3 regions of the Streptomyces sp. NPDC006435 genome follow, and region 2 is predicted to be linked to each of the others. Evidence: riboswitches for the same ligand, from Rfam matches in the RefSeq annotation. Region 2 holds a riboswitch; each other region holds the start of a gene.
What was found. Region 2 has a riboswitch for cobalamin ahead of ABZZ04_RS05575 (ribonucleoside-diphosphate reductase subunit alpha). Riboswitches for the same ligand answer to the same signal wherever they lie in the genome.
Positions count from the first base shown of each region.

Region 1: it holds a riboswitch for cobalamin, as region 2 does, so the genes downstream of both, ABZZ04_RS11020 (ABC transporter substrate-binding protein) here and ABZZ04_RS05575 (ribonucleoside-diphosphate reductase subunit alpha) in region 2, are expected to answer to the same signal.
Region 3: it holds a riboswitch for cobalamin, as region 2 does, so the genes downstream of both, ABZZ04_RS25380 (cobalamin biosynthesis protein) here and ABZZ04_RS05575 (ribonucleoside-diphosphate reductase subunit alpha) in region 2, are expected to answer to the same signal.

Region 1 is NZ_JBEXPY010000007.1:133,114-136,377, reverse strand. Features, by position in the region: gene ABZZ04_RS11025 (iron ABC transporter permease) at 1-389, opposite strand, end outside; gene ABZZ04_RS11020 (ABC transporter substrate-binding protein) at 386-1,366, opposite strand; cobalamin riboswitch at 1,405-1,543, opposite strand; gene ABZZ04_RS11015 (hypothetical protein) at 1,750-2,028, shown strand; gene ABZZ04_RS11010 (hypothetical protein) at 2,351-2,854, shown strand; gene ABZZ04_RS11005 (hypothetical protein) at 2,824-3,264, shown strand, end outside.
Region 2 is NZ_JBEXPY010000003.1:291,583-294,846, reverse strand. Features, by position in the region: gene ABZZ04_RS05575 (ribonucleoside-diphosphate reductase subunit alpha) at 1-1,635, opposite strand, end outside; cobalamin riboswitch at 1,776-1,906, opposite strand; gene mctP (monocarboxylate uptake permease MctP) at 2,172-3,264, opposite strand, start outside.
Region 3 is NZ_JBEXPY010000028.1:57,365-60,628, forward strand. Features, by position in the region: gene ABZZ04_RS25370 (inorganic phosphate transporter) at 1-714, shown strand, start outside; gene ABZZ04_RS25375 (hypothetical protein) at 750-980, shown strand; cobalamin riboswitch at 1,201-1,333, shown strand; gene ABZZ04_RS25380 (cobalamin biosynthesis protein) at 1,477-2,505, shown strand; gene ABZZ04_RS25385 (cobyric acid synthase) at 2,502-3,264, shown strand, end outside.

The DNA.
Region 1 (3,264 bases), on a different contig from region 2:
ACATCGGTGGCCACCCCGGCGCCGACCCCCAGCACGACGACCGAGGCGGCGCCCGCCGACGCCCCGGACGAGGCGCCCAGCAGGAACGGGTCGGCCAACGGGTTGCGCACCAGCGCCTGGAGCACCGCGCCCGACAGGGCCAGCCCGGCGCCGACGACGGCCCCGAGCAGCACCCTGGGCAGCCGCACCTCCCACACGATCGTCGGGTACGCACCGGTGCGTTCACCGCCCAGGACCGTACTCAGCACCTCGCCCGGCGGAATCCGTACCGGACCGAGCGCCAGACCGGCCACCGCTGCCGCGAGCAGCAGCACCGTGAGGACGCCGATCACGACGGGGGCCGAGCGCAGGGCGGACTTCGGGCCGGGGCGGGCGGACCCCGCGCTCACGGGGTGCCGGGGTGCAGCTGCCCGGCCAGGTCCCGTACGGCGTCGGCGACCCGGACCCCGAGCACGGCCGAGGACAGCGGGAGCACCGCGAACTTCTTGTTCCTGATCGCCGGCACGTCCGCGAGCGCCGGATCGTCCAGCAGCCGCTTCTTCTTGGCCGCGACCGTGGTGCCTCCGTAGTCGTAGATCACGACCACCTCGGGCCTGCGCTTGATGACCTGCTCCCAGGACACGTCGCCGAAGGTGGCGTCGAGGTCCGCGAAGACGTTCCTGCCACCGGCGAGCTCGACGATCTCGTTGCCGATGCCCTTGCCGCCCGCCGTGAACGCGGAGCTGTCGCCGGAGTCGTACACGAACACCGAGCGGGGCGAGGAGCCCTTGAGGCCCGCCTCGACCGCCGCGATCTTCCGCCGTTCCCGGGCGATCAGCTCGCTGCCGCGCTCCGGTACGCCGAAGGTCCTGGCGACCTGGGTGATCTCGGTGGCCAACTGGTCGAGGCCGACCCCGCCCTCGGTGCAGTTCTCGATGTTCAGCCGGGTGTCGATGCCGTTCTTGTGGAGCCCCGCCCGGTCCTGGCCCCTGGCCCTGTCGAAGGCGCTGTCGTACCCGCCATAGACGAAGTCGGGGTTGGCACCGAGCAGCACTTCCTTGGAGGGGTACTCCTTCGCGAGCACCTTGGTCCGGTCGTACGCGGACCGGTACTCCGGCAGGACGCTGTCGTCCAGGTAGGCCGTACCGACCAGCCGGTCCCGGAGCCCGAGGGCCAGCATGATCTCGGTGACGTGCTGGTTCATGGTGACGACCCGTTCCGGCGGGGCGTCGAAGGTCGTTCTCGTACCGCAGTTGGTGACCGTGTAGGGGAAGCCGTCGGCGGCCGGTGCGGCCCCCGTCCCGTCCTTGTCGCCGGTGCCGCAGCCGGCGAGCGGCAGCAGGAGCAGCGGTATGAGTACGAGCGGTACACGGCGGATCCGTGGCATGGCCGGCCCTTTCCGGGGGATGTCCTCGTCCCCTGGGTCGTCTGGGAAGGCGGCGCGGCCAGTATCTGGCTTCCGGGCCGTTGCAGCCCGGTCACAGTGGCGGGACCGTACCGGATTCACACCGGTTTCCTGACGCGCGTCGCCCATGTTCTCCGGGCCATTCTGTCAGACCACGTATTCCGGCAGGTCATGGCCCTGGTACCGACGGCCGGTGTTCATCGCTTCCGGCCTCAGCCGCTGCCGCTCCGCGCTCCTGCACGGTCGCCCCGCGCCGGAGCGCGGCAAGGAACGAACGTTCACGGAGTGAACTCCATGACACGTACGGGTGATTGTCCTCGACGGTGGTGCGACGTCACCCGGAAGTGGGGCTATCTCTGCTGGTTGTGATCGAGAACTTGCTGCGTGCCGCCACGGTGGCCGCTCTCACCGCCCTGTCCCTCGCCCCGGCGGGCGCTGCACTCGCGGACGAGGGTCCCCTCGTGCCGCAGGTGAGCCCGTGCGCCGCCGTCGTGGCGCCCGCCGGCCAGATCTGTGTGCCGTCGCCCAAGCAGTGCATCAAGGCGCCGTGCCCCCAGTACGACCTGCTCCACATCCTCCCGTACTACCCGCTGCCCTCGTACGAGGAGGTCATGGCCGCACACGGAACGGACCCCACCCCCTGACACAACTCCGGTGCCCTGTCGTGCGGTCCGGCCACGTCCGTGACCGCACGACAGGGCACCGGGCACAGGGACCACCGCACCACTCGCTCCACCGCGCCACTCACTCCACGGCACGCGTTCCGCGACACACGCACTCCGCACCGTCCGCACCGCAGAACCGTCCGCACCACCGACACCGCCCGGTCGCCCACGGGGTCTCCCGTGCTCACATCCTGAGCAGTCCCGCCACGATCGGGGCGTTGTCAGTGGGCGCAGGTATGTTCGGTTCGTGTCCAGCCGGTGTGGCGAGGACGTCCCCTTTTTGTTGCATAGGAGTGGTGCGTTGTCGGATTGGGAGAGGTCGAGCACGGCGCGGGTGACGGCACCCGCACGGCCGCGGAAGCTCGCCAAAGTACCGTTCGTCGAACTGGCCGACGGGCGCCTGCAAGGAGTGGTGTCCAGCGGCTCGGACATCGGACGGGTCTACGTCTCGTCGGTCGCGGTCGGCACCTACGCCTTCGCCTGCAGCACCAACAACAACCGGCCCTGCGGCGGCGCGCGGGGATCGTTCTGCAAACACATCCAGGCCCTGATCGGCGAGGCGGTGCTGCAGTACGGGGCCGAGCGCGTCGCCCGCTATCTGAAGGTCGACATCGCGGAGGGCGCGTCGAGCGCACCGGTCATCACCGCCCAGATGACCGGCACCCGCCCGCCGCAGGGGGACACCGCGGCCGCCGCGCCCGTCTTCAGCCGGTTCCTGCGCCACCTCGCCTATCTGGAACTCGCCCCGACCACCGCGCCGTTGCCGGAGATGCAGTGGTTCCCGCCGACCAGGGCGGTGGCGTGATGCGCACCGATCTGCTCCACGAACCCGTCGCCGGACTCGACGAGGCACTGTCGGCCGTCGACGCCTTCGACCGGGTACTGGTCGCCGGACTGCTCCGCCCCAGGCCCGACCGGGCCGCGGACCTGATGGAGTTCGCCGAAGCCCTCGCGGGCACACCGCTGGCGGACCGGGTCGCCGAGGCCGCGGAGAAGGCGGCGGGCGGAGCCGCGGACGAGGACCACTTCGTCGCCCTCGCCGCCGCCCGCACCGCACTGCTCGGCTCCGTCCACGACGCGCTGACGGCCCGCATACGGGAAGCGGTCGGCCGCCCCGACGGCGAGCCGGCCACCGCCGTGCCCGGCGAACAGCAAGCGGCGAACCTCCTCGCCGCCGCCCGCTCCTGGCTGTCCGACCTGGCCCGCTCCGGCTGG
Region 2 (3,264 bases):
CGTGGAGAGCGCGCGGGCCTCGGCGGAGTCGAACGGCAGCCGCAGCTGGAAGAAGACGTCCTGGAGGCCCATGGCGCCCAGGCCGACCGGGCGCCACCGGGCGTTGGAGCGGGCGGCCTGCTCGGTCGGGTAGAAGTTGATGTCGACGACCCGGTCCAGGAAGGTCACCGCGGTGCGGACGGTGGCGTCCAGCCGCTCCCAGTCGATGGCGCCGTCGACGACGAACGCGCCGAGGTTGACCGAGCCCAGGTTGCAGACGGCGGTCTCGCCGTCGTCGGTGACCTCCAGGATCTCCGTGCACAGGTTCGACGAGTGGACGACGCGGCCCGGCTCCGCGGTCTGGTTGGCGGTCCGGTTGGCGGCGTCCTTGAACGTCATCCAGCCCTGACCGGTCTGGGCGAGGGTGCGCATCATCCGGCCGTACAGCTCACGGGCGGGCATCGACTTGCGGGCCAGCCCCTTCGCCTCCGCGGCCCGGTACGCGGCGTCGAACTCCTCGCCCCACAGGTCCACCAGCTCGGGCACGTCGGCGGGCGAGAACAGCGACCAGCGGCCGTCCGCCTCGACCCGGCGCATGAACTCGTCCGGGATCCAGTGCGCCAGGTTGAGGTTGTGCGTGCGCCGCTGGTCCTCGCCCGTGTTGTCCCGCAGCTCCAGGAACTCCTCGATGTCCGCGTGCCAGGTCTCCAGGTAGACCGCGGCGGCGCCCTTGCGCCGGCCGCCCTGGTTGACCGCGGCGACGGAGGCGTCGAGCGTCTTCAGGAACGGCACGATGCCGTTGGAGTGTCCGTTGGTGCCGCGGATCAGCGAACCCCGGGAGCGGATGCGGGAGTACGGCAGACCGATGCCGCCGGCGTGCTTGGAGAGCCGGGCCACCTGGTGGTAGCGGTCGTAGATCGAGTCCAGCTCGTCGAGCGGGGAGTCCAGCAGGTAGCAGGAGGACATCTGCGGGTGCCGGGTACCGGAGTTGAAGAGGGTCGGCGAGGAGGGCAGGTAGTCGAGCCGGCTCATCAGTCCGTACAGCGCCGCGACCTCGTCCACGGCGCGCGGGGAGTCGTCCTCGGCGAGCCCGGACGCGACCCGGAGCATGAAGTGCTGCGGCGTCTCGACGACCTGACGGGTGTGCGGGTGGCGCAGCAGGTAGCGGCTGTGCAGGGTCCGCAGCCCGAAGTAGCCGAAGCGGTCGTCGGCGCCGTCGGCGAGCGCACGCTCCACCAGAGCGTCGAGGGCGTCCGCGTTGCGGGCGACGAAGTCGGCCGTGCGGTCCGCGATCAGGCCCTCGCGGTGCCCGACGGCGACCGAGGCGGAGAAGGAGACGGCGCCCTGTCCGGCGGCCTCGTCCGCGATGGCGCGGGTCAGGAGCCGGGCGGCGAGCCGGGAGTAGGCCGGGTCCTCGGAGATCAGCCCGGCGGCGGCCTCGGTGGCCAGCGAACACAGCTCGGCCTCGTCCGCCCGTGCGCTGCGGCCGCGCAGCGCGGCGGCGGCGACGCGCCCGGGGTCGGTGTCGGGCAGATCGGCGGTGAGGTCGGTCAGGGTCCGCAGCAGCGCGGCCCCCGGTCCGTCGTGTGCGGCTGCCCCGGAATCGGCGGCCGTGGACGCGGCGACCGAAGCCGGATCGGCTGGCGCGATGGTCACGTGGTGCTCTCCCTCGCTCGGCTCGGGGCCGGCGGGGGAACGGGGGCGGCCGGGCGGGCGCGCACCCGGGACGGGACAGCGCTCCGCACGGCGTCCGCCGGCCCAACCGCGAGGCCCGGACGTCTGGCGCCCGGATCGGTCGAACCGGACGCGCTGCCGGCAGGTCCTCGGACTTGTTCGGAGTGCGCGAATGCGCACTGAGCACACCGTTGCGGGACAGTTCCGGATTCGCACCGGATTCCCCTGCGGCGACAGCGAGGATGAGCATACATGTGGGGGCCGCCCGATGAAGCAGCCCCCAGATGTTGTGTCGGCCGACTCGGGTCGGACCGGCGGGAAGTGCCCTGCGGGCCTTCCGGAAACGGCGGACGGCCCGTCCCCGCCCCCTTCCCGAAGGGGGCGGGGACGGGCCGTCACCCGGGAAGCGGCCGTTCCTCGGGGGACGGGCCGTTCCCGGTGCCGGGGCGAGTCGTCCCCCGTGCCGGAACGGGGCGTCCCCTGTGCGGGGCGTCCCGTTCCGCTCGTGCGGGTCGGCGTCAGTGGCCGCCGGGCGCACCCGCCGTGGCCGGCGGGAGCTCGGCGGCGACACCCGGGTCGCCCGCGTCGGCCGTGTAGTCGGACGGCGAGGTCTCGTCGATCCCGGCGGGCGCCTTCATGGCGTTCAGGACGAAGGTGAGCACCACCACGACCACCACGTTCAGCACGAACGCGGTGAGACCGATGTAGCCGATCTCGCCGATGCCGGGGATCTCCGCGGACGAGCCGCCGAAGTGCTTCTGCGTCGGCGAGGCGACCCCGTACGCGGCCACCGTCCCGTACACCATGCCGACCGCCCAGCCCGCGAGCAGCGCCCAGCGGTGGAACCAGCGGGTGAACAGGCCGCCGACCAGGGCGGGCATCGTCTGGAGGATCCAGATCCCGCCGAGCAACTGGAAGTTGATCGCGACCGTCTTGTCCATCGTGAGGACGAAGGCGAGCGCGCCGACCTTGACGAGCAGCGAGACCAGCTTGGAGACCTTGGTCTCCTGCTCCGGGGTCGCGTCCGGCTTCAGGAAGTCCTTGTAGATGTTGCGGGTGAAGAGGTTGGCCGCGGCGATCGACATGATCGCGGCGGGCACCAGGGCACCGATGCCGATGGCGGCGAACGCGACGCCCGCGAACCAGTCCGGGAACATGTTCTCGAACAGCTGCGGAATGGCCAACTGCCCGTTGTCCACCTTGATCCCGGCGGCGATCGCCATGAAGCCGAGCAGCGCCAGCAGGCCCAGCATCAGCGAGTACAGCGGGAGGATCGTGGTGTTGCGCCGGATCACGTCACGGCTGCGGCTGGAGAGCGTCGCCGTGATCGAGTGCGGGTACATGAAGAGCGCCAGCGCCGAGCCCAGTGCCAGGGTGGCGTATCCCCAGTGGCCCGCCTCGCCCGGTGCGAGCGCGCCGCGAGGCTTGTCGGTGGCCGGGTTGGTCTGCGAGAACGCCTCGCCCGCCTTGGCGAAGATGTCGTCGAAGCCGCCCAGCTTGATCGGGATGTAGATGATCGCCACCGCGATGACCAGGTAGATCAGCCCGTCCTTGACGAACGCGATCAGCGCGGGGGCCCGCAGCCCGGACGAGTAGGTGTACGCGGCGAGC
Region 3 (3,264 bases), on a different contig from region 2:
CTGGTCTCCCTCGCCCACGGCACCAACGACGCGCAGAAGACCATGGGCATCATCACCCTGGCCCTGGTCACCGGCGGCGTCCTGAGCCCCGGTTCCAACCCGCCGGTCTGGGTGATCGTGTCCGCCGGCCTGGCCATCGCCCTCGGCACCTACCTGGGCGGCTGGCGCATCATCCGCACCATGGGCAGCGGCCTCACCGACCTCAGGCCGCCGCAGGGCTTCGCCGCCCAGACCAGCGCGGCCACGGTCATCCTGGCCTCCTCGCACCTCGGCTTCTCCCTCTCCACCACCCAGTCCTGCTCCGGTGCCGTGATGGGCGCGGGCCTCGGCCGGCAGGGCGGTGTGGTCCGCTGGTCCACCGCCACCCGGATGTTCGTCGCCTGGGGCCTGACCCTCCCGGCCGCCGGTCTGGTCGGTGCGGGCGCCGAGCTGCTCACCAAGCAGGGCACCTGGGGTGTCGTCGTCGTCGCGGCGCTGCTGGTCGCGGGTTCCGGCTCGATCTGGCTGATCTCGCGCCGCAAGCCGGTCGGCCACGGGGACGTCGCCCCGTCGGACGGCGACGTCGAGCCCGCGGGCGTCGTCACCACGGCCATCGCCGCCGTCAGCCCGCCGCCCACCGCGGCCCAGGCGCCGGTCCAGAACCTCACGGCCACCATCGCGGCCCCGGCCGCAACCACCACCACCCAGGACCCGGCACGACCCGCCACCGTCTGAGCGGGCCCTCCAGGCCGGCCGTCTAAGGAATCAGCATGAAAATCGACTGGGCAGCCCTCGGTTCCGTGTTCGGCGTCTCCCTCGTGGTCACCGTCGCCCTGGTGGGCCTCTTCACCCTCGGCATCGTCGGCCTCTCCAAGCAGGCCGAACCGGCGGCGCAGGGCGGCTCCGGCGGCTCGGTGCTGCTGGCCCGCGCCGGTGCGTACGCCTGCTTCGGGCTGTGCGCGGCGGCGGTCGCGTACGGGATCTTCCTGATCGTCGCCTGAGCACACGCGTCACGCCCGGGCACACGCGTCACGCCCGAGCACACGTGTCGCGTCCGACGCGCGCGCGTCACGGAGGGCCGGACACCCGCGAGGTGTCCGGCCCTCCGTCGTGCGCCCGGGGCGATGTGGGTCTCAGCACACTGCACCGCCGCAGGTCAACGGCAGGTTGACGGGCGTTCGCGGGGCGTGGTGGACTGCCGGAGCCAATCACGGCGACAGCAGAGGAAGCCGGTGCGAATCCGGCGCGGTCCCGCCACTGTCACCGGGGAGCGGTCCCCCAACACCGGAAGTCACGGCACGCGCGAGCGGGCTGGAAGGCCGGGGGAACCGCGGATCCGGGAGCCAGGAGACTCTCGTCGCCGGTCACGTCGAACCAGGGCGCGGACCCTGAGTGAGGACATATCGCCATGCCTGGCTGCCGTGCGTCCGTCGTCGGGGCGCTCTCGCCGAGAGCCGCCCGTACCGGGATCCTCCGAGGCACGACGGCCGGTTGAGCGTGCGAGCCGACCGCGTCTTCGCGTACGGCGCCGCCGCCGGTCTGCTCGGCGACCTGCTGCTCGGTGACCCCCGCAGGGGGCATCCGGTGGCCGGGTTCGGGCGGGCCGCGGCAGGTGTCGAGCGCCGTCTGTGGCACGACCACCGCGGGTGGGGCGCGCTGCACGCCCTGGTCTGCGCCGGGGGCGTCGCGGGCGGTGCCGCGCTGGTCGCCCGCGCCCTGCGCGACCGTCCCGCCGCCTCCGTCGCGCTGACCGCCGCCACCACCTGGTCCGTCGTCGGCGGCACGTCCCTGGGCCGCGAGGCGCGGGCCATCGGCGATGCCCTGGCGGCCGGCGACATCGAACTGGCCCGCGAACGGCTGCCGCATCTGTGCGGGCGCGACCCGCAGTCCCTCGACGGGCCGCAGATCGCCCGCGCCGTGGTGGAGTCCGTGGCCGAGAACACCTCGGACGCCGTGGTCGGCGCCCTGGTGTGGGGCGCGCTGGGCGGGGTGCCCGGACTGGCCGGTTTCCGGGCTGTCAACACCCTGGACGCCATGGTCGGCCACAAGTCGCCCCGGTACCGGCGCTACGGCTGGGCCTCGGCCCGGCTCGACGACCTCGCGGGCTGGCCCGGCGCCCGGCTCACCGCCCTGCTCGCCGTGGCCGCGGGAGGCCGGCCGGGCGCGGCGGTACGGGCCTGGCGGGCCGACGCCGGCCGGCATCCGAGCCCCAACGCGGGCCCGGTGGAGGCCGCGTTCGCGGGCGCGCTCGGCGTACGGCTCGGCGGGACCCTCGCGTACGGCGGCCGGGTCGAGCACCGCCCCGTGCTCAACGGCGAGGCCGGCCGGGCGGTGGAGGCCGCGGACATCGAGCGCGCGGTACGGCTGTCGCGCCGGGTGGGCGTGCTGGCCCTGGGCGTGTGCGCGGCGGGCCGGTTCGGCGTGTCGCTCGCCGCCCGGCGGATCGCGGGGCGCCGGACGGCCGTGACCGGCCTGGCAGGCCCCCGTACCCCCGGATCCCGCACCCCAGGACGGAGAAACCCATGAGCGGCGGACTGCTGATCGCCGGAACCACCTCCGACGCCGGCAAGAGCGTCGTCACCGCGGGCATCTGCCGCTGGCTGGTGCGCCGGGGCGTGAAGGTGGCGCCCTTCAAGGCGCAGAACATGTCGCTGAACTCGTTCGTCACCCGTGAGGGGGCCGAGATCGGGCGGGCCCAGGCCATGCAGGCCCAGGCCGCCCGGGTGGAGCCGACCGCGCTGATGAACCCGGTCCTGCTCAAGCCGGGCGGCGACCGCTCCAGCCAGGTCGTCCTGATGGGCAGGCCGGTCGGCGAGATGAGCGCGCGCGGCTACCACGGCGGCCGGCAGGAGGCGCTGTTCTCCACGGTGGTGGACTGCCTGGAGCAGCTGCGGGGCACGTATGACGCGGTGATCTGCGAAGGGGCGGGCAGTCCGGCCGAGATCAACCTGCGGCGCACGGACATCGTGAACATGGGCGTCGCGCGGGCGGCGGGCTTTCCCGTGGTGGTGGTCGGCGACATCGACCGCGGCGGGGTCTTCGCCTCGTTCTTCGGCACGACGGCGCTGCTGGCCCCCGAGGACCAGTCGCTGATCGCGGGCTACCTGGTGAACAAGTTCCGCGGCGACGTGTCGCTGCTGGAGCCCGGCCTGGAGATGCTGCGCGGGCTGACCGGGCGGGGGACGTACGGGGTGCTGCCCTTCGCCCACGGCCTCGGCATCGACGAGGAGGACGGGCTTCGGGTCTCACTGCGCGGCGCGGTGCGCGAGTCGGTCGTCGCCCCTC